Regions from separate parts of the Pseudoalteromonas sp. PS1M3 genome, predicted to be linked through region 2. Evidence: predicted binding sites of a transcription regulator. Region 2 holds the regulator's gene; the other holds the start of a gene.
What was found. The regulator LexA, encoded in region 2, represses DNA repair genes until DNA is damaged. The targets are predictions, from matches to a motif close to TACTGTATNNNNATACAGTA.
Positions count from the first base shown of each region.

Region 1: the regulator LexA is predicted to act here: its motif matches at 11,997-12,016, upstream of PS1M3_RS10050 (SulA-like leucine-rich domain-containing protein).

Region 1 covers NZ_AP022624.1:2,182,116-2,198,969, forward strand. Annotated here, with positions in the region: gene PS1M3_RS09995 (M90 family metallopeptidase) at 1-203, opposite strand, end outside; gene PS1M3_RS10000 (CatA-like O-acetyltransferase) at 306-944, opposite strand; gene PS1M3_RS10005 (Glu/Leu/Phe/Val dehydrogenase) at 1,077-2,117, opposite strand; gene PS1M3_RS10010 (fumarate hydratase) at 2,543-4,069, opposite strand; gene pabB (aminodeoxychorismate synthase component I) at 4,239-5,588, shown strand; gene PS1M3_RS10020 (CoA pyrophosphatase) at 5,591-6,166, shown strand; gene PS1M3_RS10025 (L-serine ammonia-lyase) at 6,268-7,644, shown strand; gene cysB (HTH-type transcriptional regulator CysB) at 7,708-8,685, opposite strand; gene PS1M3_RS10035 (hypothetical protein) at 8,977-9,735, shown strand; gene PS1M3_RS10040 (NCS2 family permease) at 9,885-11,177, opposite strand; gene PS1M3_RS10045 (tetratricopeptide repeat protein) at 11,297-11,752, shown strand; gene PS1M3_RS10050 (SulA-like leucine-rich domain-containing protein) at 12,041-12,484, shown strand; gene PS1M3_RS10055 (YchJ family protein) at 12,514-12,993, shown strand; gene PS1M3_RS10060 (DUF6172 family protein) at 13,309-13,611, opposite strand; gene PS1M3_RS10065 (VC2046/SO_2500 family protein) at 13,807-14,334, opposite strand; tRNA gene PS1M3_RS10070 (tRNA-Tyr) at 14,447-14,531, shown strand; tRNA gene PS1M3_RS10075 (tRNA-Tyr) at 14,581-14,665, shown strand; gene PS1M3_RS10080 (M48 family metallopeptidase) at 14,752-15,438, opposite strand; gene PS1M3_RS10085 (MHYT domain-containing protein) at 15,715-16,854, shown strand, end outside.
Region 2 covers NZ_AP022624.1:135,334-152,187, forward strand. Annotated here, with positions in the region: gene leuC (3-isopropylmalate dehydratase large subunit) at 1-486, shown strand, start outside; gene leuD (3-isopropylmalate dehydratase small subunit) at 486-1,085, shown strand; gene PS1M3_RS00675 (DUF3360 family protein) at 1,167-2,675, opposite strand; gene PS1M3_RS00680 (hypothetical protein) at 3,092-4,078, shown strand; gene PS1M3_RS00685 (hypothetical protein) at 4,122-4,715, shown strand; gene PS1M3_RS00690 (hypothetical protein) at 4,721-5,083, opposite strand; gene PS1M3_RS00695 (TerB family tellurite resistance protein) at 5,181-5,627, shown strand; gene PS1M3_RS00700 (NADPH-dependent FMN reductase) at 5,639-6,205, opposite strand; gene PS1M3_RS00705 (LysR family transcriptional regulator) at 6,325-7,218, shown strand; gene PS1M3_RS00710 (hypothetical protein) at 7,328-7,699, opposite strand; gene PS1M3_RS00715 (S41 family peptidase) at 7,699-9,315, opposite strand; gene PS1M3_RS00720 (endonuclease) at 9,462-10,115, opposite strand; gene PS1M3_RS00725 (hypothetical protein) at 10,178-10,876, opposite strand; gene PS1M3_RS00730 (hypothetical protein) at 11,124-11,504, shown strand; gene PS1M3_RS00735 (PaaI family thioesterase) at 11,506-11,949, opposite strand; gene lexA (transcriptional repressor LexA) at 12,126-12,743, shown strand; gene coxB (cytochrome c oxidase subunit II) at 13,160-14,302, shown strand; gene ctaD (cytochrome c oxidase subunit I) at 14,302-15,894, shown strand; gene PS1M3_RS00755 (cytochrome c oxidase assembly protein) at 15,894-16,424, shown strand; gene PS1M3_RS00760 (cytochrome c oxidase subunit 3) at 16,460-16,854, shown strand, end outside.

The DNA of each region.
Region 1 (16,854 bases), 1.6 Mb from region 2:
ACAATATGTCTCTCAAGTTTGGCTCTATCAGCATCCGTCATCTTTCGGTAAATAGGCATACAGCGAAGTAAGATATCTTTTTGCTGAGAGCTTAAACCCATACGTTGATACTTATTGCGCCAAAGGGAGGCTTGAATAGAAGGCCATTGCCAAAGTATCGCCACAAATAACACTAAAACCCCAATTAACAGTCCATTTATCATGGCAATACCCTTAACATATATATGCCTTTATAAATATGTTCACCGGGATGAATTTTCAACTGCTGTGGTTACTATAGATTTTAAAATACTTTTTTATCACCGTCATTTACATTTAAAATGATCACACTCAGCTTGTAACACCTTCACAAAGCGCGCAACGTGTAGGCCATCCATTAAAGAGTGATGTACGTCAACAGATAGTGGCATCGTGCCAGCTTGTTTATCGTATTGACCGAATACAAACTTAGGGATCCCTAAACTTTGCCCTTCGCTAAATGCATGTGAAAAAGCGCTAAAATTAAGCCATGGTAAAACAGATATATGAATTAAATCAGCTTGCCCCTCTGTATTGGCAAATGCGTCGCTAAATAGTGAGTTTGACTTAGATTGTTTACTTACTTTGTCGCTATTGGCTGAGAACTCTTTGAAAGAGCCCAAATAATCAAAATAACTAAATACAAAGCACTCGTCTTCATCAAGTTCAACAACACTTGCACGGATGCTTGTAAGTAACCAGGGCTTGGATTCTATAATTCGTAACATAATTGGTTCATAAGCGAAGCAAGCTTTTAGTGTGCAATAAACATAGGCTTGAAAAAACGATATATTTTGAGCCTTACAGTAATCAAACAGTGTTTGTGCGTTTAGCTGAACACACACATTAAAGTATGGCTGGGTAAAATTTTTAAATAGTTCAAAATGTTGTTTACGAGGCCAGCTATCAAAGTCGATAGGCTGCATATTCGAAGTTGACGTCATTGTACATACCACACTTAATTAAAAATAAAGTGTAACGTTGTTTCATAAAAATAGCATTAATAACAAAAAAGGGGACGCAAATGCATCCCCTTTCTTCAAGACCTAAATATAAATCTAAAGGCCATTTTGTATTATTTCTTGAGCAAGCTCATCTGCAATTAAGTGCGTCGATTTTTGCTCTTTTTCGCTGCGAGCAAAAATTTCTGTTAGCGTATTAAAAATACCCTCAACGTGTTTATTAGAGGCCTCAACGGTATAACCTTCTGGCGCAGTTTCGTAATAAACATTAATAATACCCCCTGCGTTTATAACGTAATCTGGCGCATACAAAATGCCTTTTTCACGAATAATTTCACCATGGCGTGATTGTGCTAACTGATTATTAGCACAACCAGCAATAATGGTTGCTTTAATACGAGGTATAGTGTCATCGTTTATGGTTGCGCCTAATGCACAGGGTGCATACACATCTACATCTAAGTCATAAATGTCATCAATACCAACAGCTGTTGCACCAAAATCGTTAACAACACGATCAATTGCAACCTGGTTTATATCTGTCACAAACAACTTAGCACCTGCATCAGCTAAGTGCTGACACAAGCCGTAAGCAACAGCCCCTAAACCTTGTACAGCTACTTTTATGCCCGAGAAGTCTTGGTGGCCGCGTTGATGCTGCAGTGCAGCTTTAATACCTAAAAAAGTACCGTATGCAGTAAAAGGAGATGGGTTTCCACTTTTGCCTTCAAGGCCAAGAACGTAATTTGTTTCTTTGTTCATTAAAGCAACGTCGGCACACGTAATATTGACGTCTTCTGCTGAGTAATAGCTACCATTTAAACGCTCTAATTGGCGACCAAATGCACGAAAAAGTTGTTCCGATTTAATTTCTTTGGCGTTACCAATAATGACAGATTTTCCACCACCAAAAGGAAGGCGCGCAACCGCATTTTTGTAAGTCATCCCTTTTGACAAACGCAAAACATCATACACTGCGTCTTCATCTTTAGCGTAATCCCACATTCTACACCCACCAACAGCAGGCCCCAACTTGGTACTATGCACAGCAATAATTGCTTTTAAACCTGACTCTTTGTCAGAACAAAAGACTACTTGTTCATGGTTATCAAATTCAACTTGATTAAACACAGCCACTTAAAATACTCCGAAAAATTGACCCGTGAGAGGGTGTACGCGCTGGAAATTGTCGAGACTTTACCACTTCAAGATAGTGTTCGCCACACATCAAGATGATAAAGCTAACAAACACCAAGTGATTAAATTAAATAATCAACTTATAACTTATTAACAAATAAAAAATTTAAAATAAATTACAAAAATAGACATTAAAACTAAAATAACACAAGGGTACACCTCTTTACGTTTACGTTAGCGTAACCATTGATTTTTCCGTAAAGTTTTTAATACATCCACCATTAACACGCAAGCAATTGTTATTTAATGATTTATATTTATATAAACAATTACCACACAACTGGTAAGATCAGTTTTCACTCAATATTGATGATTTTAAAATAAAAAAGCGAGCACATGGCTCGCTTCATAAACAAAGATAACAATTACTTTAATTTGCTATCAAGCTCAGCAATTTTTGCCTTCCAAATCGCAGGACCTTGCGTATGTGCATTGGCACCTTCGCTATCTACTGCAACCGTTACAGGCATGTCTTCAACTTCAAACTCGTAAATCGCTTCCATACCTAAATCTTCAAACGCAACTACACGCGCTTTTTTAATCGCTTTAGATACTAAATACGCAGCACCACCTACCGCCATCAAGTAAACAGATTTATGCTCCTTGATTGATTCAACCGTTGCAGGGCCGCGCTCTGCTTTACCAATCATGCCTACAATGCCAGTTTTTTCTAGCATCATATCGGTAAATTTATCCATACGTGTTGCTGTAGTTGGGCCTGCTGGGCCCACCGCTTCATCACCAACAGCGTCTACAGGGCCAACGTAGTATATAAATTTATTATCAAAATCAACGCCTTCAGGTAAGCCTTCACCAGAGTTGATCATGTCTTGCAAACGTTTATGCGCTGCATCACGGCCAGTTAAAATGGTGCCTGAAAGTAAAACGGTTTCACCCATTTTCCATTCTTGAACATCATCTTTGGTCAGCGTGTCTAAATTTACACGACGTGTCCCCTCACCTACTTCAAAGGTCACTTCAGGCCAATCCTCAAGCTTTGGCGCTTTTAAATCAGCAGGACCTGAACCATCCAAAGTAAAGTGCACGTGACGAGTTGCTGCACAGTTAGGGATCATCACCACTGGTTTTGATGCTGCATGGGTAGGAGCGGTTTTAATTTTAATATCAACAACCGTTGTTAACCCGCCCAGGCCTTGTGCACCAATACCTAGTTTGTTTGCACGTTCGAATATTTCTAGGCGAAGCTTTTCTTCTGTAGTTTCCGCCCCACGCTCCATAAGCTCATGGATATCAACCGGATCCATCAATGACTCTTTAGCCATTACTGCAGCTTTTTCTGCAGTACCACCAATACCTATACCCAGCATGCCTGGCGGACACCAGCCAGCACCCATTGTAGGCAGTGTTTTTTCTACCCAGGCAGCAACATCGTCTGAAGGGTTTAACATAACCATTTTACTTTTGTTTTCAGAGCCGCCACCTTTTGCTGCAACCATGACTTCTACTTCGCCACCAGCTACCAAATCGATGTGAACAACCGAAGGGGTATTATCTTTTGTGTTTTTACGAGTACCAGCAGGGTCTGCAACAATAGAAGCACGAAGCGGGTTGTCTGGATTCAAATACGCACGGCGAGTACCTTCATCAACCATTTGTTGAACTGTTAAGTCTGTTTTATCCCACTTAACATCCATACCCACTTTTACAAAACACGTAATAATACCTGTATCTTGACAAAGCGGACGCTTGCCTTCAGCCGACATACGCGAGTTAATTAAAATTTGCGCAATAGCATCTTTAGCAGCTTTACTTTGTTCTTTGTTATATGCTTTTTCTAATGCTTGAACAAAATCAAGTGGATGGTAGAACGAAATATATTGCAATGCATCTTCAATGCTATCAATAAAGTCTTGCTGACGGATTGTACTCATAATGGTTCCTTAAGTTAGCTTTACGCTTAAGCGTAATCTATACCAAACCGGTGACGGTGGTTTGTACTGTTTTAATTACAACGTTGATTTTATACTAAACGCTGCCAAAAAAATTTGACTTATGATACCCTCCCAGCCCGTTTGGAGCCAGTTCTTATAGGGGTAGTAAATGCTAAACAATAAAAATAATTGTATAAAATTATCAATAACACAAAATTGTATTGATGTATTTTCGCATTTTTCTCATCTGCCTCATGCCATACTGCTCGACTCTGCTAATAGCGACCATGTAAATAGTCGCTACGACATAATTTCTATAGAACCTGAACACTTGCTTGAAGTGAGCGATAACAAAACATTATTCAATGGCGAGCAAAGTGAGCTAAGCTGTTTTGAGATAATGAATACCCATTTGCGCAAACTCAGTAACACAAAAGCACCTTTTGACTTGCCCTTTAATGGAGGTTGGTTAGGTTATTTCGGCTATGACTTGGGTCGTATAATTGAAAAAATGCCAACTATAGCAGAGCAAGACATACACTTACCGCAAATGGCTGTAGGCCTTTATTTAGATGCACTCATTTTTGATAGAAAGCAAAATGCGTGGTTTTATGTTTCACAGCCAAATGTTGAAAGACGCGCGCTTTACGAGAAATATTTAGCATCAACTCTGATTGACGCAAAGTTTGAGTTAACGTCTGAGTGGTTTTCTAATATGAGCCAAACCCAATACGCCAAAAAGTTTGCTGTAATTGAAGACTATTTAAAAAGCGGTGATTGTTATCAAATTAATCTAGCGCAGCGCTTTAAAGCCCAATATAGCGGTGACCCTTGGTCAGCGTATGTTAAATTACGCGAAGCTAATAAAGCGCCTTTTTCAAGTTTTATTAATCATCCTGCAGGCGCTATTTTGTCAATTTCGCCTGAGCGCTTTATATCGATCCAAAACAATATTGTAGAAACTAAACCAATAAAAGGGACACTTGCACGTAAAGCTGACGCCCACGAAGATAGTGCGCAAGCGTTAAAACTTGCAAACTCATCCAAAGATCGCGCAGAAAACGTGATGATTGTAGATTTACTTCGTAACGACTTAGGTAAAGTAGCCAAACCCGGCAGCGTTAAAGTGCCTTCTTTATTTGCAATTGAAAGTTTTCCGGCCGTACACCATTTAGTAAGTACAGTGACCGCCGAACTTGATATTAATAAAACAGCCGTTGATCAACTCGAGGCCGCTTTTCCTGGTGGGTCTATTACTGGGGCCCCCAAAATACGCGCGATGGAAATTATAGAAGAACTAGAACCTCATCAGCGCAGCGTTTACTGTGGCTCTATAGGTTATTTAAGTGCCTGCGGTAATATGGATACCAGTATTACTATTCGTACTTTAGTTTGCTATAAGCAGCATATTTACTGTTGGGCCGGAGGCGGAATTGTCGCTGATTCTAAAGTCGAATTGGAATACCAAGAGACTTACGATAAGGTAAATAAAATTTTACCTTTATTAAAGAGTAGGTGATCTTGAATAGTGACTTTATTAAAACGCGCTTTCAATTAAGCCCAACCGCTGCGCCAAATCAAATAAAAGACTCTCGAAATAAACGCGCCAGTGCCGTTATGTTGCCCATTATAGATGTAGCCGGACATGCACATATTTTACTGTGTAAGCGCCCTACTTATTTGCATCATCACCCAGGTGAAATTTGCTTACCCGGTGGTAAATTTGAGGCAAGTGACAAAACGCTTCGCACAACGGCACTACGTGAATTGAAAGAAGAATTAAACATTGCGCACAAAGATGTAAGTATCCTTGGCAATTTACCAGAGTACTCCACTTTAACAGGGTTTAGTATTCGTCCCTACGTATGTGTTTTAAATAAAAATACGCAGTGGGAAAACGATCACAATGAAGTACAAGCCAGCTTTTTACTATCCTTAAATGAATTAAGTACTGAAGCTAACTGGCAACCTTTGCCATTTCAACGTTTTGGTAAAGAAATTACTCTGCAGGGGTTTGTCACCCCCCATGGGTTACTTTGGGGAGCAACTGCTAGCATTATAAAAAACTTTACAAAACAACTAGCCTTACCAGTTTAAATCTTCGTTAATAATAGTTACATGCTAACAATTCCGCGTTATTATGCTCGACCGTTCAAAGAGCAGCCTCGGGCTGAGTAAATTAATAAGAGACACACACTATGATCAGTGCATTTGATATGTTTAGCATTGGTATTGGCCCTTCGTCATCACACACCGTTGGCCCAATGCGCGCATCACGCTTATTTGTTAATGAACTCCATGAAAAACAGCTATTAAAAAGTGTTACCGATATAAAAGTAGAGTTATATGGATCGTTAGGTCAAACAGGTATAGGTCATGGTTCTGGCAAAGCTGTTGTACTTGGCTTAGCAGGCTATGACCCAGAAACAATCGATGCCGATTTAGTCGATGATATTTTATTAACTATCGAGCAAGAACAAGTTATTTATTTAAACCAAACACACAAAGCCAACTTTCCTAAGCAAGGTGCTATTGTTTTTCATCGTCGTAAAACGCTCCCAAAGCACTCTAATGCAATGGAGATTATTGCTTCAAATAATGGTGAAAAGCTTTATAGCAAAGTGTACTACTCTATCGGCGGCGGCTTTATTGTTACCGACGAAGAATTTGAAAACGAAAAGCAAGCAGCGCTCGATATTAGAGAAGAGAACCCAGCGCCATACCCTTTTAGTAGCGCAAAAGAGCTACTTGAAATGTGTAAAGACTCAGGCCTGAGTGTATCTAGCTTGATGATGAAAAACGAACGCACACTTCGAACCGAAGACGCTATAAAAGATGAGTTATTTCATATTTGGCAAGTAATGAAAGCCTGTATTGAGCGCGGAATGCGTACTGAAGGAATTTTACCTGGCGGTTTAAAAGTAAAACGACGTGCCCCCAGCCTATACTTAAAACTGAATATCGAAGTGAGCAACGATCCACTCAGAGCAATGGATTGGGTCGATCTATTTGCACTTGCCGTTAATGAAGAAAATGCCGCCGGTGGACGAGTGGTAACAGCCCCCACTAATGGTGCTGCAGGCATTCTACCCGCTGTGCTTATGTACTATCATACATTTGTAAAAGAAGTAGACCGCGACATTGCCACGCGTTATTTACTAACAGCCGCTGCAATTGGTATTTTATATAAAAAAAATGCGTCTATTTCGGGTGCCGAAGTGGGCTGCCAAGGCGAAGTGGGTGTAGCGTGTTCAATGGCCGCCGGAGCATTAACTGAAATTGTGGGTGGTAATGTTGTACAAGTTGAAAACGCAGCTGAAATAGGCATGGAGCATAATTTAGGTTTAACGTGCGACCCTGTTGGCGGCTTAGTGCAAGTTCCTTGTATTGAACGTAATGCGATGGGGGCTATAAAAGCCATCAATGCTTCTCGATTGGCAATTCGTGGTAGTGGCGAGCAAAAAGTATCACTTGATAAAGTAATAAAAACCATGCTTGAAACAGGTAATGATATGAAAACAAAATACAAAGAAACCGCGCGCGGTGGTTTAGCCGTTAACATTATTGAGTGTTAGGCTAACCTTAAACAAAAAAACCGACTATCAATAAATAGTCGGTTTTTGTTATCAGACCCAGTGCTACTTTACAGGTAACTCTATATCTTCAAATAACTTATCTACATCATCTTGATTACGTAATAAACTCGCGCGCTCCACACGCTCTTTAGTTAAATGCGGCGCAAATCGTTCTATAAAGTCATACATATAAGTACGTAAAAAGCTGCCTTTTCTAAAGCCAATTTTTGTTGTGCTAGCTTCAAATAAGTGACTTGCATCAATGCAGACTAAATCAGTATCAGTGATTTCATCAATCGCCATTGAAGCCACTACCCCTACGCCAAGCCCTAAACGAACATAGGTTTTAATTACATCGGCATCAGTCGCCGTAAATACAATATGCGGCTCTAACCCATGGGCGCTAAATGCTTTGTCTAATTCAGAGCGACCCGTAAAACCAAATACATAAGTAATTAGCGGGTATTCGGCAATATCTGCTACCGTTAAACTATTGGCTTTTTTAGCAAGTGGATGATCCTTTGCAACAACAATACTGCGATTCCAATGATAACAAGGCAACATAACTAAATCAGAGTATAAATGAAGCGCTTCAGTTGCAATGGCAAAATCGGCATCGCCCCTTGCTGCGGCATCAGATATTTGTTGCGGTGTACCTTGGTGCATATGTAGTGATACTGCAGGGTATTTTTTCATAAACCCCTGAATCACACTAGGTAAAGCATAACGTGCTTGAGTGTGCGTTGTTGCTATATTGAGCTTACCTTGGTCTGGTAATGTGTGCTCGTTAGCTACTGCTTTTATACCTTCTACCTTTGAAAGTATCTCACGCGAGATATTTATAATATCTTCACCGGCACTAGTTACATGCGTTAAATGCTTGCCACTTCGCCCAAAAATTTGAACACCTAACTCATCTTCTAACATACGTACTTGTTTAGAAATACCAGGCTGTGAAGTAAATAAACTCTCAGCCGTTGCTGAAACATTTAATTTATGATTTTGTACTTCTACTATGTATCTGAGTTGTTGTAATTTCATGGTTGCATTTTTACGTTGTAATTTATTATAAATAAAGGCAATTCTATAAAGCTAGATCAGTTTTACTGGTAGCATTGATTAAGCTTATAGCGTGCATTTATCGAAGTGGTGCTCAAGGCTAGCATAATAAATATACTTGAGGTAGCCAAGATTAGACGAATTAATCTCATAGTCCTTATATTTAACGACAGTTAATTTACCTAATTTGAAGTTAATTCGCGCAAAACTACCCCGATGGCTTATATTTAATGTAATATTAAAAAATTAGGTTATGAATCCGAGAATTACACCATGATCGTGTCTATTATAATTGTCCTTATAGTTGCTTTGGTTGTGATTGCACTTTGGGTAAGTGCTGTTCAGCAACACAAAGAAAAACAAGAAAATGAGCGCCGAAAAGAACTCACAAAACAAAAGGCGATCATTGAAGAAACTGAAGAAGCATTAATGAACCAGGCTAATATTCCGCTATCTGAAAACGTTATTAGGGTTCTACAAAGCCGAATTGCCGAAGCACTCAAAACAATGGTTACGCATTCGCCAACCTCAAAAGCGCTAAAGAGCCGTTTAGAAGAAATGAAACAGCATCTATCTAACCCGGTGCAAGGAACCAGCAGTGAGTCATTAGCATTACCAAGTAACGACAAACAGCTTGTTGCGCTAATTCAAGGGATAAAAAAATTACGTGTGATCCTACGTTCTGAACACACTAAGGGCCGTGTTAATAGCCAAGTATTTACAGGCGAAGACAAACTGCTTGAGAAATTGCAGCTTAAAATAAATATAGAAAGCCAAATTAAACGCGGTATTTCCGCACGTTCTGCGAGTATGGTTGGCTCTGCTAGACAATATTTTGAAAAAGCCTACGCAACGCTTAGTGCAGTGCCTTATTCAGACGAATATGTAAATGCTAAACGTCAAGAAGTGGAACGTTACTTAGAGGAAATTAGCGTCGAGCTAAAAGCATCTAACGCAAGCGCCCTAAAAAAGAAAAACGAGCAAGAACAAGACGATTTAGATGTGCTGTTTGCTCCAAAAAAGAAATGGTAATAGCAGCTTTCCACTGAATAATAAAAAAAGCCCATACTGTGTATGGGCTTTTTTAGCATTAAATTTTATAACCGAGAGTTTAGCTTCCCCAACAGGGATAAATCACATAACGTCGCTGGTAGTTATATATCAAAACAAAACTTTGTTATTTATGATAAAAACGCGAATTTAACAATAAATAACACGGTTAATATCCATACACTAATTGTTATTTCACTGCGTTTACCACAAAGCAACTTAACCGCCGTATATGAAATAAAACCAAGCGCAATACCATGCGCAATTGAAAACGTAAGCGGCGTCATTAACAGCACAACGGCTACTGGAATAGCGTCAGTCATATCGTCCCAGTCCACAAACTTTAGGTTTTGTAGCATAAGTACAGCAACATATAAGATTGCGCCCGCTGTTGCATAAGCTGGTACCATATTAGCTAACGGTGCAAAGAACATCATTAGCAAAAAGCAGCAACCAACTACCACTGCAGTTAAACCTGTACGCCCACCAACAGATACACCCGCCACTGACTCTATATAAGATGTGGTTGTTGAGGTACCTAACATTGCACCTGCAATGGTGGCTGAGCTATCGGCACTGAGTGCACGTCCTAAGCGTGGCATGTTTCCTTTTTCATCTGCAAGACCAGCCTTTTGCGTTACAGCTACAAGAGTACCTGACGTGTCAAACAAATCGACAAACAAAAATGCAAAAATAACACTAAGCATTGAAAGTTCTAAAGCAGCAGCAAAATCCAACTGCATAAAAGTAGGTAAAATTGAAGGCGGTGCAGCAATAATTCCCTGGTATTCAACTAAACCTAAACCAAGTGAGATAGCAGTAACCAATAAAATACTGATCAACACTCCACTTTTAAAATCGCGATATAACAATGCCGCAATAATAAAAAAGCTAAATATAGCCAGTAACGGTCCCTCAGATGTTATGTCACCCAACTGCACAAATGTAGCGGGGCTTGCCACAATAATGCCTGCATTTTTAAGTGCTATTAGGGCTAAAAACGCGCCAATGCCTGTCGCAATAGCCCGTTTTAAAACTAATGGAATGGCATTTATTATCCACTCTCTAACCTTAAATAAACTCAATAATAAAAATATACAACCCGACATAAATACTGCGCCCAACGCAGCTTCCCAGGTGTATCCCATACCTAATACAACGCCATACGTAAAGAAGGCGTTTAACCCCATGCCAGGTGCTAAAGCTAATGGGTAATTGGCCCATAACCCCATAATAAAACAACCTATTGCAGCAGCAATACAAGTAGCAACAAAAGCAGCCCCTTGATCCATTCCCGCTTCTGCTAACATCGCAGGGTTCACAAATACAATGTAAACCATTGTGATAAAAGTAGTCATTCCGGCGATGCATTCTCGACGAACCGTGGACCCATTTTCGTTAATTTTAAATAAAGCTTCTAACATAATGAACTTACAACAATAAAAAGTAGCGAGATTTTATCATAAAAAGTATATTTTTCAGGACATTTTACCTTGCGATATACTAAACTATTGAAGTAGTTAACTATACCGAATGACAGCATATGATAAAAACCACACCAACAGGTTATGATTTAGAACAACAATTAGACAATATTTTGTCTTTTGTGACACAACCAGGCGATACTAATTCGTCACCTGAAAATGATAGCTCTCAACAAAGTACGCTGAATAAGGCGCTATATTATTTAAAAAATAACCAGCCTGCTTTAGCTGCAAAGTGGATGCGTTTATCGGCAATGTCTGGTGATCACCGAGGGCAATTTTATTTAGGCTTGTTTTTTGTAAAAGGCCAAGGTGTTCCACAAAGTGTATTTCATGGAGTTGCTTGGCTTAGCTTATCGAGTAGCCAGGGTCATGAGCCAGCTACAGTTGCGCTTGCTGATTTAAGAAAATATATAGAAACAAAGCGTTTTAAGGATGCCCAATGTTATGCAGCCAGTTTATATGAACAAATTCATCAATTACAATATGCCCATTTAATCCCCCCTGCCCCTTAGTAAAAGCCCGAAACTTAGCTCGTAAAAGTACTGTATACAGTACAGAGCTATAATTTAAATTTATAAAAAACGTAAGCAAACCTTTTCAACCTATATAAAAAACACTCACCCACTAACATTCCAATTTAAATAAAAGCGATAAATATCAACAGTATAAACATTAAAATACACATCCTTAAAAATAGAATATAAATTTGTATAAAAAAATAGCAAAAAAACACTTGCGCCATAACACTGTATAAACTACTGTATACATGTACTGTATATAAACCCAGTGAGCGAGATGATATGTTACAGCCAATAACCGTAAGAACAGTAAAAAGCTATCAACAAGACGAACTATCTGATTGTGTTAACGTGATTCAAATTGAAGATGATATATCGGCAACGTTTGAGCTGTTAAAGGTGCTACACCAGTATAATAGTTTAAATGCTTGGACTTTATTAATCGCACCAGATCATGTTCCTAGTAAAGCTTTGCTTGATTCATGTTCAATAGACACAAGTAAACTATTAGTCATTAGGCAAAAACATTTAGTAAATTTAGAATATGTACTGCGTAGCGCACTGCATAATGGTAACTTTGCAGCGGTCATTACATGGACTGATATGTTAAACAATCAGTTATTGAGCAACTTATCGCTTAACTTAAGTAACACAAAAACAAAGTTATACTGTTTTATTAAAAATTCTGACGTACTTGATATACCTTACATACAGCAAGCTTGCTAAAATGATGTTTTAAATCTTATGTAACAATTATGAATTATTTAAATAACAACACTTGCTTTTGTGGAAACCAAAAAAATTACGAAGATTGCTGTGAACCACTGCTATTAGGTGATAAACAAGCAGAAACACCCGAGCAGTTAATGCGCTCTAGGTATACAGCTTACGTACAAAAAAATGCTAAATACGTATACCAAACATATGCAAGTGAAAAGCAAGCTGAAAACCCTGTAAATGAAATTAAAGAATTTGCGACCAGTTGTCGATTTGTAAGCTTATCTGTTATTGAAACAAACAGCGATGAAAATAAAGGGGTCGTTGAGTTTAAAGCTACCTATTTTTATCAAAACCTATATTGTGTGTTACATGAGCGCTCTCAATTTATAAAAGAGCAACACCAGTGGCGATATCTCGATGGTATTATATTTCCGGTCGCTGATATAAAAGTTGGCAGGAATGATGATTGCCCTTGTGGCAGCGCAAAAAAATACAAAAAATGCCATAGCGCGTAATCCCCTCTTTTTAAGTGAAGTACATTATTTATTTCACTCCGTTGCTAATTAAATACTCACATTTAATGCATAGCTTCGTAAATTTATTAAACACAACTCCCTTTATAACCTTTTAGGTTTAGTACTACCACTATTAATTAAGTGGTTAATATTGAAGGAAAAAGTAGTGTTAATAACAATTCAACAGTTGAAGCCCTAAAACGATGTAAAATACTTTGAGCTAGCTCAAAAGAAAAAAGCTTGAAGGTAATCTATAGGCATAAAAAATGGGCCAATGGCCCATTTAAATAATTTGATATGCACAAACGCTAATTATTACTCGTCGTTATCAAGGTCTAGCTGTTGACGCTGTGCAGGTTTTGCCAATATTTCTAAGTAAAAAGACATCAATTCTTGCTTTTCAATATCGCTAATACAGTTGCTGATTTCAGCTACATGAACCACTTGCGCATCTTCAACCGTTTTACCAAACTTACAGTCAAATGCCCAATAATCTGCATCTTCTGGTAGAGTTTTGTTGCGCTCTCTTTTCAAATATTTTTTCACTTCATGCTTTGCAGCATCAACCATACGAGGGTATTTGATTTTCTCGTGATTTAGCGTGAATGTTTTCTTCATTACGTTCCTAATTACCTTGGTTTAATGATAACGGCATTCATGTCATACCATTTGTAGCCATTATAGCAATTGCATTTAATTTTTGGATGCTTTTTTTACATTAAATCAATTTTTAGTCAATTGGGGTTTGGTGCAGTCGTAAAATTTAATCAGTGATGGGTAGTGTAACTAGACACTATTTGATGAAATCATAAATTATGCCATCGTCAAATGTAATGGTTCACGCTGATTTACGTCTGTTAGAACGTCATAAAAGCCTGCGACATCCATTTTTGGATTATCTATTTCTATTTCGTCTTTTTGTAAACGTCTTCGCACAGCAAGTTCACAATTATCTATAATGGGTAGGGGTATGTGGTTTACATCATCTCTAATCGAAAAGGGCTCAGGGTTTAAACACTGATTTAACTTTATATCGGCCATGCCTTTATTTTCACCAACCAAAGACAAACGCTGTGCATTAAACTGCCCAATTAGCATATTAAATTCACTGGGTGCTAATGGCTGCTTTGGTCCTGCTCCTAATTGCTCTCTTAACTGCGCTTCTTGAGTTGTGTTATCTTCAATTTCACTTTTAGGTAAATGAAATTGACTAAAATCTAAAGCATCTTGTGAAAGCATTGCTAACAGCAATGAAAATTCACCACGGCGGTCTGCATGTACACTTTGGTTTAACCGAGTACTTAATTGCTGCTCTGTGATTAACAAATCATCGATTTGCATAGACTTTAGCCGATTGGAATGAGTAATGAATATTTATCGGCTTTATTTAAATTTTCTTTAGCTTTTTTCTTTACTTAAAGGCACATTTTGCTATTATCAGCGCCGTTGCATTGGAGGGGTTCCCGAGCGGCCAAAGGGATCAGACTGTAAATCTGACGGCTCAGCCTTCGCTGGTTCGAATCCAGCTCCCTCCACCACTTTTCTTACCGCTAAGTTAAGTGGGGCCAAATGTAACAAAAATAGTGTGGAGGGGTTCCCGAGCGGCCAAAGGGATCAGACTGTAAATCTGACGGCTCAGCCTTCGCTGGTTCGAATCCAGCTCCCTCCACCACTTCTTCTATATTTCTATATTTCTATATTTCTATATTCCTATATTCCTATATTCCTATATTCCTATATTCCTATATTCAAATTAGCTTAAAACACCCACTGTAAACTTGTTCCGTTTGCTTTTAGCCAATCTGATGCAATTTTATGATCAGGAAAAAATGCCTCTACTCTAGCCCAAAAGTCCTTACTGTGGTTTAAATACTGCAAATGAGCAAGTTCATGCACAATTACATAATCAATCACGGCATGAGGAGCCCCTATTAGGTGTAAATTAAAAGTTAGTTCTCGCCTGCTGTTGCAACTCCCCCAACGGCGCTTATATATGGCAATACTTAATTTTTGAGGCAATTCTTCTTTCATTATTTTGCAATAATAGTTAATACGCATTTCAATATACGCCGCCAACTTCTCTTCTAAATACTGTTTAATCAAACTTTCGTATTTACCATTGTAATTTTTTACTCTAGTAGAGTGTGTTACTAACAAAACATTATTGTGTTCTTGAATATCAGATAATGAGCTTTCTAAAAAACTTAATTTAACCCAGTCAGAAAATATCTTAATTTTATTATGGATAAGGGGATACTGCTTAATATCGACTGCATTAAGCTGCTTTTTTAATTGTGCTTCAATCCAGGGCTGCTTTTCAAGTAACCAACTATCGATTTGTTTTTGGGCAACATAATGGGGAGCATATACAGTAACAGCTTGATCATGTACCTTTATAGCGACTGTTTTTCTTCGTTTACTTTTTTTTAGCTGGTAATCAAACACTACTTTTTCTCATTAACCTAATTTTAAGTATTCACTACAAATATTTATATGCTAATTTGATGTAACCCCATGTTGGTTATCATCTGTGTCATTCATATAATAGCAAAATATTTTTCTATCAGTTTGCATAAAATAAATATAAAAAATAATAACTTGAAAACTATACGTTAAAAAATTGAAACAAACTCATTTTTTATACCGCTCTAGTTAATTAAGTATTTATTTATATGATGAATATATTAAACTGGCTACCTAAAGACTAATTTTTGAGCCAATATGCTATCTGCATTTTTTATTACAGACCACGACCCTAGCCTAGTAGTTAACGGCGTTTACGACCCTCTTTTAGTATCTATATCTGTTTTAATAGCAATATTCGCTTCTTTTTTTACAACCCGATTGATTGATTTAGCCAAAGAAACAAAATTTCATAATTATGAACGCCTAGCAAAATTTACTGCCGCTGCTATATTTTCAGCCGGTATTTGGAGTATGCACTTTATCGGTATGCTGGCCTTCTCGCTCTGCACAAATATTAAATACGACCCAACAATAACTATATTGTCTTTTCTTCCTGCTTTTTTTGCTTGCCTATTTGCAATTTCTATTTTAATTAACAATAAAGCGAGCTTCAAAATACTTGGTTTATGTTCTGTATTATTAGGCGCAGGCATTGGCACAATGCATTATAGCGGCATGGCCGCTATGGAGTTGGCTCCTTTATTACGCTACGACCCACTTATGTTTGTTTTATCAATATTTGTTGCAATAGCACTTTCTTTTATTGCTCTTTATAGTCGATTTAACTTAGATAAATTTTTCCCTACATTAACGCCTCTACAAAGCCGCACCATAAGCGCAATTATTTTGGGCCTTGCTGTTGCAGGAATGCACTATATGGGCATGGCAGCAACCCGTTTTGTTGCAACTTCGCCACTGCTATTCGATGATATTAACGCATCCGCCGGTCTTACATTTGTCGCAATTGCTGTTGCTACAGCAACGGTTGCTATTACAAGCGTCGTGGCGGTTATTAACGGAATGGTTCGTTATAAAATGTTGCTAGAAGAAAAGTCTGCCGATGAGTCTCGCCTGAATGCCATACTCGAAACAGCCATCGATGCCATAGTAACGATTGATCACAGAGGGCATATTTTAAGTTTTAATGCCTCAGCCACACATATTTTTGGCTGGCAAGAACATGAAGTAAAAAACAAAAATATAAAAATGTTAATGGATGAAAAGCTCGCTAAGCATCACGATGAATACCTCTCTAATGCAAAAGATGTTAACTCAAACAAGGTGCTCGGTGTAAACCGTGAAATTTTTGCAAAACACAAAGAAGGCCATCTTTTTCCTATTAGAATAGGCATTGGTGAAGTTAACCAGCCAGGACAAACCCCACTTTATGTTGGT
Region 2 (16,854 bases):
GATCCAGACCAAGAGCCAGATTTAATTAAAGCCGACGCTATTCGCAGCGCACTTAGATACATGGATTTAAAAGCGGGCGATAAATTATCAAGCGCAAAAGTAGATACAGTCTTTATTGGTTCGTGTACAAATAGCCGTATTGAAGATTTACGTGCCGCGGCAAAAATTGTTGAAGGCAAGCAAGTAGTAGCTGGCATAGAGGCATTAATTGTACCGGGCTCTGGTCTTGTTAAAAAGCAAGCCGAAGACGAAGGCTTAGCCGATATTTTTAAAGCGGCAGGTTTTGAGTGGCGCGAGCCGGGCTGTTCAATGTGTTTAGCAATGAACGACGACCGCTTAGAGGCGGGCAAACGCTGTGCATCTACGTCTAACCGTAACTTTGAAGGTCGCCAAGGCCGTGGCGGGCGTACGCACTTAGTAAGCCCAGCAATGGCAGCCGCTGCTGCAGTACATGGTCACTTTGTTGATATAAGAGGAGAAGCCTAATGAGCGTATTTTTTAGTGGCTTAATGGCCCCACTTGATAAAAACAATGTAGATACAGACCAAATTATTCCTAAGCAGTTTTTAACATCTACTAGCCGTGATGGTTTTGATGCAGCACTATTTTACGATTGGCGTTACCTAGAAAACGGCGAACCAAATCCTGATTTTATTTTAAACCGCCCATGCTACCAAGGTGCGCAAATATTATTAACGCGCGACAACTTTGGTTGTGGCTCATCACGCGAGCATGCGCCGTGGGCGCTTAAGCAATATGGTTTTGAAGTAATTTTAGCGGAAAGCTTTGCCGATATTTTCTTTAATAACTGTGGCAACAACCAAATGCTAGCCATTGCCCTACCAGCTGATACGCTTGAACAATTGTTTGTACTTAGTGAGCAACACGACGATATAAACATTCAAATCGATCTTGAAAACCAAACACTAACAAGCGATAAGTTTGCGCCAATTAGTTTTGATATTCGTAAAGACGTAAAAGAGCGTTTATTAAGTGGCTTAGATTTTATTGGTGTGACCGAAACGCTAAATCCACACATTGATGCGTTTGAAAAACAACTTGCTGCTGAGCGCCCTTGGCAGTAAAAAAAGCAATTAATTACATATGAAAACAAAGCGCGGCTGAGTATATAAGCCGCGCTTTTTTATGTTTAAGTTTTCTAATTATTAATGTCTAAAATCTGCCATTAGCGCGGGTATGCCTGGCAGCATGCCAACAATGGCCATTACTGTGGTTAAAACCACAAACATAATGAGCGGTACAACCCAGCGGCTCATTTTAGTTAAATTAGCACTGCGCTCTTTACAGCCAATTAAGCCTAAGTTATCAAGCAGCATAGTTAGAGACCAACCAAAAGCAGGGTTAACCAAGCTAGAGGCAAACACAACAATAGCGGCCGATTGCGTTGTTTTACCTTCGCGTGTCATTTCCATACCCGCCTCAAGCAGCGGAATAAACACACCTACAATAAGCGCAACGCAAAGCACGGGTTGCCAAATGGCTAAATCCATTGGGTAGCCCCATAAACCCGCAACAATACAAAATACGGCTGTTAAAATGGCACCCGCCGGAATAGGGCGTTTAGCAATAGCGGCAGGGACAATGTAAGTTCCCCACGATGAGGTAAAGTTAGCACCACCGGCTAGCGAGCCAAAGGTTTGTCTAACCGATGCGCTTAGCATGGTGTCGTCTATGTTCATTTGAACTTTTTCAGTGCGTTGCGGGTAACTAATTTTTTGAAATACTTGATGCCCTAAAAAATCCGGTGACCACATAGCCACAGCTAATACCGCAAAAGGCAGCACAACCACAAAGCTTTCAAGCGTAGGTAAGCCCAGCATCCAACCTGTGTTTTCGCCCCACCAATAAGCTGGGTTCATATTTGGTAAGCCCGGCGCGGTATTAAATTCAAACGGCGCACCGAGTGCAAATGCAACCACACCGCCAATAAGGCAGCTAAGTGGCACAGCTAACCAGCGCTTTTTAAAGTGCTCAAGTAACGCATACAATAAAATGGTCGCCAAAATAACAATAAACGCAATGTGCGCCATATCAATGGCCTCAGCCCATGCAAACAGTTTTTTAACCTGCGAAATTGTGCCAATAAAGCCTAAATATATAAGTAAGCCCCCGCACACGCCTTTACTTGTTAAGCGTGCCAGCAAGCTCCCTCCTTTGGTTATGGCTAAAATAAAGCCAAAGGCACCAATCAGTAAGCCAAACGCCATAGGATGGCCGCCAGCGGCAACCACAATAGGAATAAGTGGAATAAGTGGGCCATGAGTACCCGCTAAGTTAGCGGTAGGTAAAATAAAGCCCGAAAACAAAATAATAAAAATAGAAACAATCAGTAATTCATAGCGTACGTTCTCTAACACAAACGCATCGCTTAAACCTAGTGGCGCTGCAAATGTAGCGGCAATAGCACCCACCATAACCACTTTACCAATAGTGCCCGCCATGGCTGGAATCGTGTCTTCAAATTCAAAGCGGTAGTCTCTAAAAGGTAAATTAGGCCGCCAGCGCTTGGGCTGCATAATTTGTAGCTCGTGCTCTAGGTATTCGTCGCGGGTATTAAACTCTGAACTGGGTTTATGGTTGTTTTGATAGCTGTTGGTATTGTCGTGCAATTTATTTTTGTGATCTGAGTTGTGACCCTTTGGGGTTACTGACATAGTCCCTCCTGTTACTCGTTGCTTATTTACTAATACGGCTTTTGTTAAAGCAAATGAATAGTGAAGGGGCAGGGTAGATCAGCTTTTACTCAGGAATGTATAGGCAAAAGGTCGTGTATGGTTGTTTTTAATACAGTTAATTTAAAAAACAGCTTTACACTAAAAGTCATAAATTACAGAAAATGATTAAAAGTTTATATAGATCATGCTCTTGAATGTGTCATTAAGGATGCTCAGAGCTATTTGCAGAAATAGTATCGTGTTAACGGCAGGTTATTATCCTTTAGTCTTAGTGGTTGTTAAAGTTGTTTTATTTCAAGCTATTTGTTTGCGGGAGCCGTTAATTTTGTTTTATTTGTGGTGGAATAATACATCTGTTACTTTCTGATTGTTAATAACAACAATAAAGAATAGAGATGCAATTCAACTCCCCTAAATCAATTGGTATTTTACTTGGTACGCTTTACGGCATATTTATGCGGCTGTTTGTCGAGCTGCTTGATACTTATAATTTAAGTAGCCTTGTATCCATTTCATTTATGTTTTTAGTGCCCGTTGCAATTGGTTATATTCGTATTCACTTTGAATTTAAAAGCTCAAATACATTAACTAAAAGGCAAATGGTGACTATTGCTTGGCAGCCAATTTTTGTTTTTTTACTTGTAAGCGTTATTACACTGCTTGAAGGCAGTATTTGTGTGGCAATGGCTTTGCCTGCCTTTATGCTCTTTGCAAGTATGGGTGGTTTATTGGCAGGCTTTATTAAAAACCGTCAAACAAAAAACGCTAACCGGCCTTTACTTTCAATCGCTTTGCTTCCTGTGTTACTCTCACCTATTGAGGTAAATTATTTAAACTTATCAAAAACGTACGAAGTCACCAACTCTATAATTATTGAAGCGCCTATAAATCGTGTATGGCAGCAGCTTGCAAATGTAAGCACCATAGAGCCACAAGAATTGCCATTTTCGCTTACCCAGTTAATCGGTGTACCTAAACCTTTAGAGGCAAATATGAATGCTACGGGTGTTGGTGCAATTAGAACGAGTAAATGGCAAAAAGGGGTTATATTTAAAGAAGTTATTACGGATTGGCAGCCAAATAAACAGATGCTTTATAGATTTGAGATAGACCCTGATGCTATTCCCGATGATGCACTCGATAAACACGTAAAATTAGGCGGCGAATACTTTTCACCTCTGTATGGTGGGTATGCGTTAAGTGAAGATAAAAGTGGCAATACAATTTTAACTTTAAAAACGACTGTGCAAGATAATACAAATTTTGGTGTTTATTCGCGTATATGGGGAGAGGTTATTTTTAAAGACTTCCATTATTCACTTTTAACATTAATGAAAAACAGAGCAGAAAAGCCACTTGTCGCAGCTATTTCCCATTATTAACTTAAACCGCTATGGTATTAAAAAACTATTATAAGAGTACTTTATGAAATTATTAACGGCAGCAACGTTATTACTTGCTTCATCAGCCGCTATTGCGCGCCCTGCGCCTTTGGTATCTATACCGACACACGATGCGTTTTTTAATAATATAGCTGCGCATTGTGGTAAGGCGTTTGAGGGCAAAGTAAGTGTAGATAATGCAAAAGGCCCAAGCTCATTTGATAATAAAAAGTTAGTTATGCATGTACGTAAATGTACTGATAGCGAGCTACAAGTGCCATTTCATGTGGGTGATGATGCATCGCGTACGTGGATCATTACTAAAACGGGCAGTGGTTTGAGCTTAAAGCATGATCATCGCCATAAAGATGGCACAGACGACGTATCTACTATGTATGGCGGTCATACACTTGATGCGGGTTTTGCACAAATGCAGTCTTTCCCGGCCGATCAATACTCTAAAGAATTATTTGTAGCACAAGGTATTGAACAGTCGGCAGGTAATACATGGCAAATGTATATTTATCCTGAGGTATTTACGTATCGGTTAATTCGCCAAGGGCGCGAGTTTAAGGTGGACTTTGATTTAACTAAACCTATTACGCCACCCGCTGCACCATGGGGATACGAAGAGTAAGCTTATTATTCAGGCTTTTCGCATTGCAATAAAACCGTTAAAGGAGGTTGATAAGCGCGTGGTTTAGTAGGAAAACGTTCGTACTCTTGCACGCCTTCAAGCACTTTTAACATAAAGGTGTTACCACGGCATAACCTGTCTGCATGGCGTAGTAAAAACATACTTTGATTAGCAAAGTGTTTGTAATCGTCTGATTGTATTTCTATTTTGTAATTGCTGTTGTCAATTTTGGTTTGATAATAATGAACTTTGTTATCAAAGTCGTATGATTTTTCTTTTTCGACGGTGTCGGCCAGTGCAGTGCCTGTATTCGAAAGGCCCACCAGTACGCAACTAATGATAAGGCGCGGTGAATATAACCCTTTCATAAAATGTATCCTTTAATTTGCGAACTTAATACCCATTAAATACTCATACAAGTTCGGTTTATGTACGTTAAGTCTAACACCCAAAAGAGATAATGTGATGTTCAAACAAATAAAACAGCTTTTTACAGCATTCGATGATCCAGCGCCAAGTATAGAACCACACGATTTAAAAACGGCGGTAGCAGCGTTGTTAATTGAAGTAATGCGTGCAGATACCAAGCTTGACCATGATGAACAACACACCCTGACTGTAACCTTAAAAAAGTACTTTAATTTAACTGATTCTGAGGTTGAAGAACTCACTACCAATGCAGCAAGTAGTTTAGATGGTGCAATTGATTACTTTCAGTTTTCAAAACAGATTAATGAGCATTGCAGTGCGGCAGAGCGAATAGAGATAATAGAATTGCTGTGGCGTTTAGCCTACGCAGACGGTGAAATAGACCCACAAGAAGAGTACGTAATACGTAAAATAGCGGGTCTATTATATGTAACGCATGTTGATTTTATCGCCGCAAAAATAGCGGCGACAAAGCAAAAGTAAAGCGTATAAGGTTACTTTAATTTGCTTGCAACACTGACTAATTGATGAGCAAGCGAAGATACTTTATCAGCTATTTCTGGGTCGCTAATTTGGCCATTGTCATCAAAAACAGAAAACGCAGACGGTACAGCAAGTTGGTCGGCAAGCACTAACGAACCAATGCCGCTTAAAATATCACGTACGTGGTTTAAACCGCGTAAACCTCCTAATCCACCCGGTGAAGTAGCAAATAAGGCCACAACTTTATTACGAAACGCCGGTACTGCACCTTGCTCAGTGCGTGACGCCCAATCTATAGCGTTTTTCAATGGCGCAGTGATCGAGCCGTTATACTCTGGGCTTGCCAGTAAAATACCATCTGCAGAGCGAAGTTTGTCTTTTAAACGTTGTGCATCAGCGGGTGTGCCTTGTGCTTCAATATCTTCGTTAAATAGTGGAATATCTAACTCGTTTAACTGAATAACTTCTACTTCAGCACCTGTTTGCAGAGCAAAACGTGCTGCTTCATTAATAAGTTTTTGATTAAAGCTTTCTTTACGTAAGCTGCCCGCTAGCGCGATAATTTTTGGTGCTGACATGAGTATGGCCTTTTTATGTTTTAAGTTACATACCTAATGTAGCAAACTTTTACTTGTAGAAAACCCAAATAAACGCAACACTTATGTGCATATATGCACACAAGTTAAAGGCAGAGCGCATGGCAATTAAATTTGATGACTGGCAAGACGTAAAAGTGGCCTTTGAAGTGGCGCGGCTTGGCACACTTACAGCTGCAGCAGAGGCACTTAATGTGCACCACAGCACTGTGTTAAGACGAATTAACAGCCTTGAAAAAAACCTAGATACACGCTTGTTTCATCGCCATGCTCGTGGTTACAAGGTAACTGAAATTGGCGCTAAATTATTTGCGACAGCGCAAACTATAGATACCTCGCTCGAACAGCTACATAACGATATTGCCGCTGCCGACAGTACTTTACGCGGAAGTTTATTACTTACTACGGTGAGTGGGTTTATTGATGTTATGGGTGATGTATGTGAGCAATTTCAGGCATTACACCCACAAGTGCAGCTTGAAGTTATTTTGGAGCAAAAACGCTTGCGGCTCGATCACGGGCAAGCACATATTGCGCTTCGTGCAGGCCCTAAACCTGATGAAGGGGATTACATTGCTCAGCACTTAGCAAAGCTTACATCGGGTTTGTATGCTAACAAACGTTACATTACAAAGCATGGTATGCCTAAATCATTAGGTGATTTATTGCAGCATAATTTTGTATCAGGAGTGGCGGGATATAATGCGCGCGTACCTTATTTTGCTTGGGCAGACGAAAACATTCCTGCATCGCAAATCAAATTACGTGTATCAGAAACTGCCGAGGCCACGCGCGCGATTATTAAAGGCTTAGGAATTGGTGGTTTACAACATGATGTAGCAGCGCAATATAGCGATTTGGTCCCTGTGCTACATAGTGAATTAAATTGGCCCACAGATGTGTGGTTAGTGACCCACCATTTAGTGCATCGCACCGCGAAAGTACAAGCTTTTGCAGGCTTATTAAAGGCGCATTTTAATAAACTTGCTAAGTAAAAAAATTGAAGGGCTCCCGATCGAGTTATTTTTTGGCAATCAGCATTTTTTATAGTTTTACAATGAAAAGGCGTACAACAACAAGTTGTACGCCTTTTTAGTTTTTAAATTACTGTGCTTTACAACTTACGTTTTTAAGCTCAATAGTGAGATCTTTTTTAGGGTAATACAGCACGCATTGATCGCCAATAATTTGTAAAACAAACTTTTCAGACTTGATATTATGCGCACTCATAATGGGGATGCCATTGGGATCTTTACTTGTGCCATGGCTTAGTAAAAGCTCACTGCGTTTGGTAAAAACGGTGTCGGCCAGTGTAACAAGCGTACCGCCTTTAGCTTTTATAATTGCCTGTTGTAGCACAGTTATAACGCCTGGGTTAACCTCTGTTAATAGCGCAGGCTTTGCAGCGGCATTACTCATACTATTACACCCCCCAACACTTATTAATACAGTGAGTATCGCTAGAAACTTTACCATTATTGCTCCTCAGACAACGTAGGCCATGTAAGGTCCATGTTACCGCGGGTAAGATCATTTGGTGCGTTTAAAGGCTGCAGTTTTTCGCCCGTTGCAGCAAAGCTTGGTACATCTACTTTACTATTAGCGACCGTTGTTGTGATTGGGCATGCGCCGTTATTATCTATATGAAAAAGTGCTGTAGATAGTAACCTTTCGTTGCTATCACCAAGTTGATTATCAAAGTCATCACTAACAACACACCCTTGTACATCGGCATTAAATTGTGGTGTTGGTGTTGGGGTAAAGCCTGCGGCATATTCGCCAAAGCCTTTACTGTTAACACCACTAAATTGAATGGTGTAGTAGGTTGTTCCACAGTTGTGTGTAGGCGTAAATCCGTATGGTTTACCACAGGTTGTGTCGCCAATAAGTACCACCTCTGCATCTATTCCCTTTAAGCCATTAATAAATGCTTCAGAGGCTGAACAGGTACCTGATGTACTTAGTACATATACCTTAGATAAGTTTAAATCAGGTAATTTATCGCCAGTACTAAAAAACGTTGAGTAATCTATTTCTTCGTCAATAAACGGAAATGGAGAATCGACAGGCTGTTTATCATTTTGTTGTGTTTGATAGTAAAAGCGGTTTTGTACATTGGCACTTCCTGCCACCATATACGCTAGCTGCGCAGACAGCGCTAATAAACCACCGCCGTTGTATCTAAAATCAATAACGAGTTCGTCTACGTTATCGGTTCTAAATTTATTTACTGCATCAATTAGGCCCTCTTGGGCAATACCTATATGACTATTAAACTGCATATAACCAACGCGCGTGTTATTGCTTGTTACAATCGTTTTTACATTTTGAACAGGCGTTTGCTCAATGTTACCCGCTGTGACGTTAAATGTTTTTTCCGTGCCGTCGTTACTGCGAACAACAATTGTATGTGAATCACCGTTGGTTGGGCTAAATAAGCCTTCGTTTAAAGTATCAATCCCTGCTTGGGTATTGGTATTAATGCTTACGCCATCCACTTCAAGTACGGTATCGCCTCGTTGAAAGCCAATTTGGCTAGCTGGTGAGTCATCTTCAAGGTAAGCAACACGTAAAATTCTATCGGCTGGATCACCAATAAATGCCCAGTTAATACCATAACCAGAGGTAACGCCCGATTGTGCTTCTTGGAAGTAATCTTCAGAGGGTTCTGAAAAATGAAAGTTATCTTTTTTAGCGCCTGAATCGGTTAGCTCTTCGGTTTTTAGTTGAGCAAAATAGTCAGCCACGGTATCGAACGATTCAGGGTCGTTATCGGCTATTTCGTCATACCACAGGTATGTTTCGTCGCTCCATGAGCGAAGCCATAGTTTTTCGTATAAGGCTGAACCAGCTTGGTCAGGGTAAGGCTCATTATTATTAAACGGGTCGTTACCTGTACGTGGGTTTTCGCAAAAGTTTTTGAGTTCGTCTGAAGGTTCAAATACACCGGCAGTCCATGTCGGTGTGCTACTTGTAGGTGGCGTGACAGGCGCTGGTGTAGTGTTGCTACCTCCGCCTCCACCACAACCTGTTAAAGCAAAAACTGAGAGCGCGCTAATAATTGCAAGCGATAGAGTGTTGTTTTTAAACATATTCGGTACTTCCTGTAAATAAGTTGTTTAAAATACTACAACACCTGATTATTTATTCAACGTTTTGCTTTTTCTTTATGTAAATAATTGTGTCATTTTTTATTGGTAAAGCAGTATTTTAAGTTCGCTTATTAGCGGGAATATCATTACATTTTTTGTATAGTGCTTTTTAGTGCTAGGTCTTGCTTTTGCCACGCATTAAAAAGTTTTTGTTGTTGTTTTGAAATTTTTAAACCATAGGTTTTTTGCATGTAAGCATAGGCGTCGGCAATTTTTTTACGGGCATAAAATGGTGGCTCAACAACACGTTGCTTAAAGTTTACTTTTACATCGCATTGGCCGTATTGAGTCGCGGCTCCACCTAGCATGCCAAAACGATAATTAGAGCGGTCAGCATTTATTTCGCCAATTGCGGGGGCTAAGTTATTTATATCAGCTTCCATTTTTCGAAATTTTTCGCTGACTTTACGGCAGTTTTTCCGCCCACCATTTTGCCAACATTGTAGTTGATGCCCAAACTCCCATGCCGATACAATATGCTCCCATTCAATACGTAAAGCGCGCTGGTTTACTTTGCCTGAGCGGGTAAATGTATTACGAGGTACATAGCCACAACCCGTTAGATCTGGCACTAGTTTTTTACCTTGTTTTTTAATATCACAACCGCAATACAGGCTTTTTGCATTGTGCGGTAGCGTTTTTATTAAGTGCTTTTTAGCAGTAGAGAAGCGAGTAAAGTCTTTACTTGATACCGAAAAACAGACACAGCAAGCCAGTAAGGCCAAAATCAATCGGGTCATATCCATCACATACGTGAACTACAGGAGCCCCTAGTTTACTGGCTCAACAGGCAAACATAAACTTATTTAAATCTGCGTTTAATCCTTATGTTTTGCAATAGCAGTAAAAAGCCAGTTAAACAAAAAAGCACACTGGTTGCAGCAAAGCTAATTAATAGAGGATTGTTAAAGTTTTCACGTTCATCGTAATCCATAATATGCAGCATCCAAAAAAAATCGAAAATTCGCCACAGTGTGCTGCGCACAGTAATCACTTTGCCCGTATCTGATGACAAATAGAGTGTGGTACTAAATGTATCGTTAAATTGTACTTTCCATACATCTTTTTTATAACCGCTTTCTCTTGGCCCTAAACCTAATAAAGTGGTACTTACTGGTTGAGCATCAATAAGTAAATGCGCGTGTGCATTAGCAATTATTTGCTGTTTATTGGGGGCTTTAAATGGTTGCCCAGTAATGCCATTAAAACTTTGAGGGTTGCCTTCACTGGTTACAGTTATAAGTGGGGTAGATAAAAAATGCGCAAAGGTTATCTTAGTCGGATTAGTTACTTGTGAAACAATATTATCAATTGATGCGACGTAATCGCTGCTTTTAAAGGGGTTAGCCAGGGTGCGTGTTGCTAAGTGTTTACCATGTACTTTTTCAAGCGGAATAGCGCTCATAACCAAACCGCCAAGCAACCAAGCTAGTATTTGTATTCCTAATAAATAGCCCAACCATTTATGAAGTTTACGTGTTGGTTTAAAAATTTTTTTCATGTGTGCTTATCTTATTATTTTTACAAGACATTTTACGCGATAGTTGAGCAAGGTGAGTGCGACAAAATGTCGCACTAGTGCATTCAAAATAGCGTTTCAGCACAATAGCGCCAATTGTAAGTAGCAATCGCACTCTAAAATAAGAGTATTACCATATAAAACGTCTATTTATAGGGTGTTGATTTGGTATAAAGGTAAAACTGCGTTAAAGTTTGCATGGTAACCATTAGAGGATAAATACGAGACAATGTCGGAAATTCAATTTTTAAATGTAGATCTAGAGCTTGAGTCAAAACAAGATATTAGTGTGCTGGTGGCCGACCTAAAAAAAGTCGCAACGATTTTACATTATGACAAAGACGAATACCGTCAATTAGCACGTATTGAGGTAGCTGGCGATGTAAAATCACCAGACAAAGCAATAAACCATATATGTGAGCTTATTGAGTCATGTTCACGCAATGCATTAAAGCAATGGTTGAGCTGCTCACGTAGAACGTTTGATATAGGGTTTGAGTCAGGCACGTCGCCAAAGTGTTTTAATCAAGCTTTACATGCAGATACACTACTGCGTATATCTGCTATTGGCGCGGGTATGGAAATAACAATTTACCCTCTCGAAAAATAACTTACGCCTTTCGCTCAACAACGGCTGCGGTCATTTTTGATACGCAGCACAGCTCGTTGCGGCTGTTTGTGATTTTTATTTCCCAAACAGAGCTTCGTTTTCCAATATGAAATGCGCGTGCTGTTGCCGTTAATGTACCATTGCGAGAAGCCTTTAAATGGCTTGCACTTATTTCTTGCCCAACACAGTAAAACTTTGTGAAATCAACCACAAAATTAGCAGCATAGCTCGCTACGGTTTCTGCGAGTACAACGTTTGCGCCGCCATGAACCATGCCAATAGGGTTATGGTGTGAAGGGATTGCAGGCATGGTTGCTACTAGATAATCGTCGCCTATCTCTGTTATTTCTATTCCCATGGTTTTCATTAGCGTCCCTTGGCCATTGATGCCTTCGTCCAATTGTTTACACAATGCTAATGTAATGGGTTGATGCCAAATACTCATATAGACTCCTTTAAATTTAATGTAGCAAGTTACTATTTTTATAGGCTATTTTAGAAAGCCCCTAAAATGTACACGTAAGGAAGTAATTTGGCTATTTGAACGAATAATTTAAATTTGCGATTTTTATTTAACTGTATATACTCACAGTTAAATGTACTGTATGGAAAACCAGTTGTATGCGCCCATTAACTAAACGCCAAGCTCAAATACTCGAATTAATTAAAGTGTTTATTAAAGACACTGGTATGCCGCCTACACGTGCCGAAATAGCACAAACGTTAGGGTTTAAAAGTGCAAATGCCGCTGAGGAACATTTAAAAGCCCTTGCCAAAAAAGGGGTGATTAAAATGAAACCTGGCGCAAGCCGTGGAATTCAACTTGTTGAAGAAGAGGAGCCAGAACAATTAGGTTTACCGCTTATTGGCCGAGTTGCGGCAGGTTCCCCTATTTTGGCGCAAGAACATGTAGAAAGCCACTGTAAAATTGACCCATTAATGTTTAAACCAGCTGCCGACTTTTTACTGCGCGTAAACGGTATGAGTATGAAAGATATAGGTATTATGGATGGCGATTTACTTGCTGTGCATAAAACACAAGTGGCTGAAAATGGTCAAGTTGTGGTTGCCCGTGTTGATGACGATGTAACCGTAAAGCGCATTGAAAAGGCGGGTCGCCAGGTGTTGCTTCATGCCGAAAATGACGAGTTTGCACCAATTAAGGTCGATCTTGAAACTGAGTCGTTCAACATTGAAGGCTTAGCAGTGGGTGTAATTCGTAACGCGGACTGGATGTAGTTCTTTCTTATTTTATAAAAAGCGCACTTTTTTGGTGCGCTTTTTTTATTTTTAAAATTTTGTTTGTTTTTTATTCACACTCTTTCATTTCATCCTTAGCCCTTACCACCTCTCGATTTGAGCCATTTTCTTCTACGTTCAACTAAGTCAACTCTCTACTTTTTATATATTTATTGTTTGTTTTTAATACAAAAAACTTGCATGGTGGTTAAATATTAACTAATTGTTAATAAGCTGACGCTGGCAATACTCATCGCTTTTAAGTTTTGAGCACACACAATAAACTTTTGCTAGCGCAGTGAATGCCAATTTTTATAAATAAAACGGCATTAATAAAAAAATAAAAATAACGAATTGGCGTTTAAGCCGTATGCCTCTTCGCTTTGCACTAGCAACAGCATCAAAGGAGTCGTCACATGGGTAAACTTAGTTGTACCTTGTGGCTTATATTGTGTGTTTTTCCGCAGTTAGCCTTGGCAAATAGCCAATTTAATATGCGTAAAGGCGTTACAGATATAAGTGAAAATGTTTACGAATTACACATGACCATATTTTTTATATGTTGTGTGATTGGGATAATAGTGTTTGCCATTATGCTTTGGGCACTCATTCATCATCGCAAATCTAAAGGAGCGGTTCCCGCTCAATTCCACGAAAGCACCAAAGTAGAAATTCTTTGGACCGCCATTCCATTTGTTATTTTAATTGCTATGGCAGTGCCAGCTACAAAAACGTTAATAGCGATGGAAGATGCCAGTAAAGCCGACTTAACAATTAAAGTTACAGGTTCACAGTGGAAATGGCATTATGAATACATGGGAGAAGATGTAGAGTTTTACTCAATGCTTGCAACTCCTCAGGATGAAATAACTAATTTAGCTGATAAAAACCCAAATTATCTACTTGAGGTAGACAAACCCCTCGTACTGCCAATTAATCAAAAAATTCGTTTTTTAATGACCTCAGATGATGTTATCCACTCTTGGTGGGTACCAGACTTTGCCGTTAAAAAAGATGCCAACCCAGGCTTTATTAACGAAACATGGACCAACATAAACGAAGAAGGCATTTACCGAGGTCAGTGTGCCGAGCTGTGCGGTAAAGATCACGGGTTTATGCCCGTTGTGGTAGAGGCCAAATCTGAGGCTGACTTTAAAGTATGGTTGGCCGATGCTAAACAAGCTAAGCAACAAGCAGCTTTAGCTGATGCCGCTTTACTTGATCAAACATTACCTAAAGAAGAGCTAATGGAGCTGGGCGCTCAAGTATACATGGCAAGTTGTGCAGCATGTCATCAACCTACGGGGTTAGGGCTACCGGGCGTATTTCCGGCTCTAAAAGGCAGCCCAATTGTACTTGGCGATATAAAAGGTCATATAGACATACTTATTCATGGGAGCCCAGGCACGGCAATGCAATCATTTGCCAAGCAGTTATCTATAAAACAATTGGCTGCGGTTATTACTTACAAGCGAAATGCATGGGGTAACGATACCGGTGATGTTATTCAGCCTAGTGAGATTCAAGCAGCACTTGATGCCGACGTGGAGGCTAACTAATGAGTAGCATAGCAGAACAACCAAACGCCAATGAAGCGCATCATGCTCATCATCCAGCTAAAGGCTTTAAGCGCTGGCTTTATACAACAAATCATAAAGATATTGGCAGTTTATATTTAATATTTTCGTTGACCATGTTTTTAATTGGTGGCGCCATGGCTATGGTGATCAGGGCCGAATTATTTCAGCCAGGGTTGCAGTTGGTCGATCCCCACTTTTTTAATCAAATGACTACAGTTCACGGTTTAATAATGGTGTTTGGCGCCGTTATGCCTGCCTTTACGGGATTAGCCAATTGGATGATACCGTTAATGATAGGTGCGCCAGATATGGCATTACCTAGAATGAATAACTGGAGCTTTTGGATTTTACCTTTCGCATTCTTAATTTTGCTTGCTTCTTTATTTATGCCTGGAGGAGGTCCTGCTTTTGGCTGGACCTTCTATGCTCCGCTTTCAACCACATACAGTAACGACAATACTGCCTTGTTTGTATTTGCGGTGCACATTATGGGTATTAGCTCAATTATGGGTGCTATTAATGTGGTTGTGACTATAGTTAATTTGCGTGCACCTGGGATGACGTGGATGAAACTCCCCCTGTTTGTATGGACATGGCTAATAACGGCATTTTTACTCATTGCTGTTATGCCCGTTTTGGCAGGGGCGGTGACCATGGTTTTAACCGATAAATATTTTGCGACTAGCTTTTTTGATGCTGCCGGCGGTGGCGATCCGGTGATGTTCCAGCATATATTTTGGTTTTTTGGTCACCCCGAAGTTTACATCATGATTTTGCCAGCCTTTGGTATCATTTCAACCATAGTGCCCACTTTCTCGCGTAAAAAGCTATTTGGCTATGCATCTATGGTTTATGCAACGTCATCTATAGCATTGTTAAGCTTTATTGTGTGGGCGCATCACATGTTTACCACCGGTATGCCGGTAGCTGCAGAGCTATTTTTTATGTACTCCACAATGCTGATATCGGTACCTACCGGCGTGAAAGTATTTAATTGGGTAGCCACCATGTGGCGCGGTTCTATTAGCTTTGAAGTCCCTATGATGTTCAGTATTGCTTTTATAGTGCTGTTCACATTAGGTGGTTTTTCAGGGTTGATGCTTGCTATTACTCCCGCTGATTTTCAATACCACGACACTTATTTTGTAGTGGCTCACTTTCATTATGTGTTAGTGACAGGGGCGGTATTTTCTATCATGGCTGGTGCTTATTACTGGCTGCCAAAATGGACTGGCAATATGTTTAATATCACGCTGGCTAAGTGGCATTTTTGGTTGTCGTTAGTCAGTGTAAATGTGCTGTTTTTTCCAATGCATTTTGTGGGTTTGGCTGGTATGCCTCGTCGTATTCCTGATTATGCACTGCAATTTGCAGACTTCAACGCAATTATAAGTATTGGTGGTTTTGCATTTGGTTTATCTCAGCTGTTGTTTGTAGTGGTTGTTTTTAAATGTGCAAGAGGCGGCGAAAAAGTCCCTGCAAAAGTATGGGATGGCGCTGAAGGGTTAGAGTGGGAAGTTGAATCCCCTGCGCCTTACCATACCTTTTCAACACCACCGGAAATTAAATAATGACCCACGCACCGCTCCTTAAACGCTTGATTATTATCAGCATAGGTATGTTTGCGTTTGCGTTTGCCTTAGTGCCGTTATACGACGTGTTTTGTGACTTAACCGGGCTAAATGGTAAGCCATCGTTAGAGCAAGCGCAGCAAAGTAGCGTGATTGAGCAAACAAGGGACGTTAGCGTGAGTTTTACAACTCATGCACAAAGCGGTGCACCTTTTGAGGTGAAATCAAAAGAGTACAGTGTGGTTGTGAAACCCGGAGAAATGCGAGAAGTCGTTTTTAGCGCAAAAAATAGTAGTGAACTCGATAAAGTTATGCAGGCAGTACCGTCTGTTTCACCAGGCAAAGCGGCAAAATATTTACACAAAATGGCCTGCTTTTGCTTTGATCAACAACCCCTAAAAGCGGGGGAAGAGCTCGAATTTAAATTGCTTTTTTATGTTGATACAGCGCTTCCAAGTGATGTTGAAGAGCTAACTTTGTCTTACACCGTATTTGATATTAGTGAGCAACTAGTTGCCAGTAATAACTAGCAACAAACACTAGTGCGAAACTAGGAGCAAGTAAAATGAATCAAGAACATGAGCATTATTACGTACCAGAGCAAAGCCCGTGGCCCATTGTAGGAGCGGTTGCGTTGTTTTTTATCGCCGTAGGCGCAGGCTTAACAGTTATGGAAGTTGGCAAGGAAGGGGGGAGCGGTGTTTATTTACTTTATGCCGGTATAGCCGTTCTTTTATATATGTTATTTGGCTGGTTTAAAAATGTTATTCACGAGTCAGGCCAAGGGTTGTACTCAGCACAAATGGATCGTTCTTTTCGACAAGGCATGAGCTGGTTCATTTTTTCTGAGGTTATGTTTTTTATGGCCTTTTTTGGTGCGTTATTTTATGCACGTATGATTTCGGTGCCTTGGTTGGGGGGCGCGGGTAACAATGCTATGACTAATGAAGTGTTGTGGCC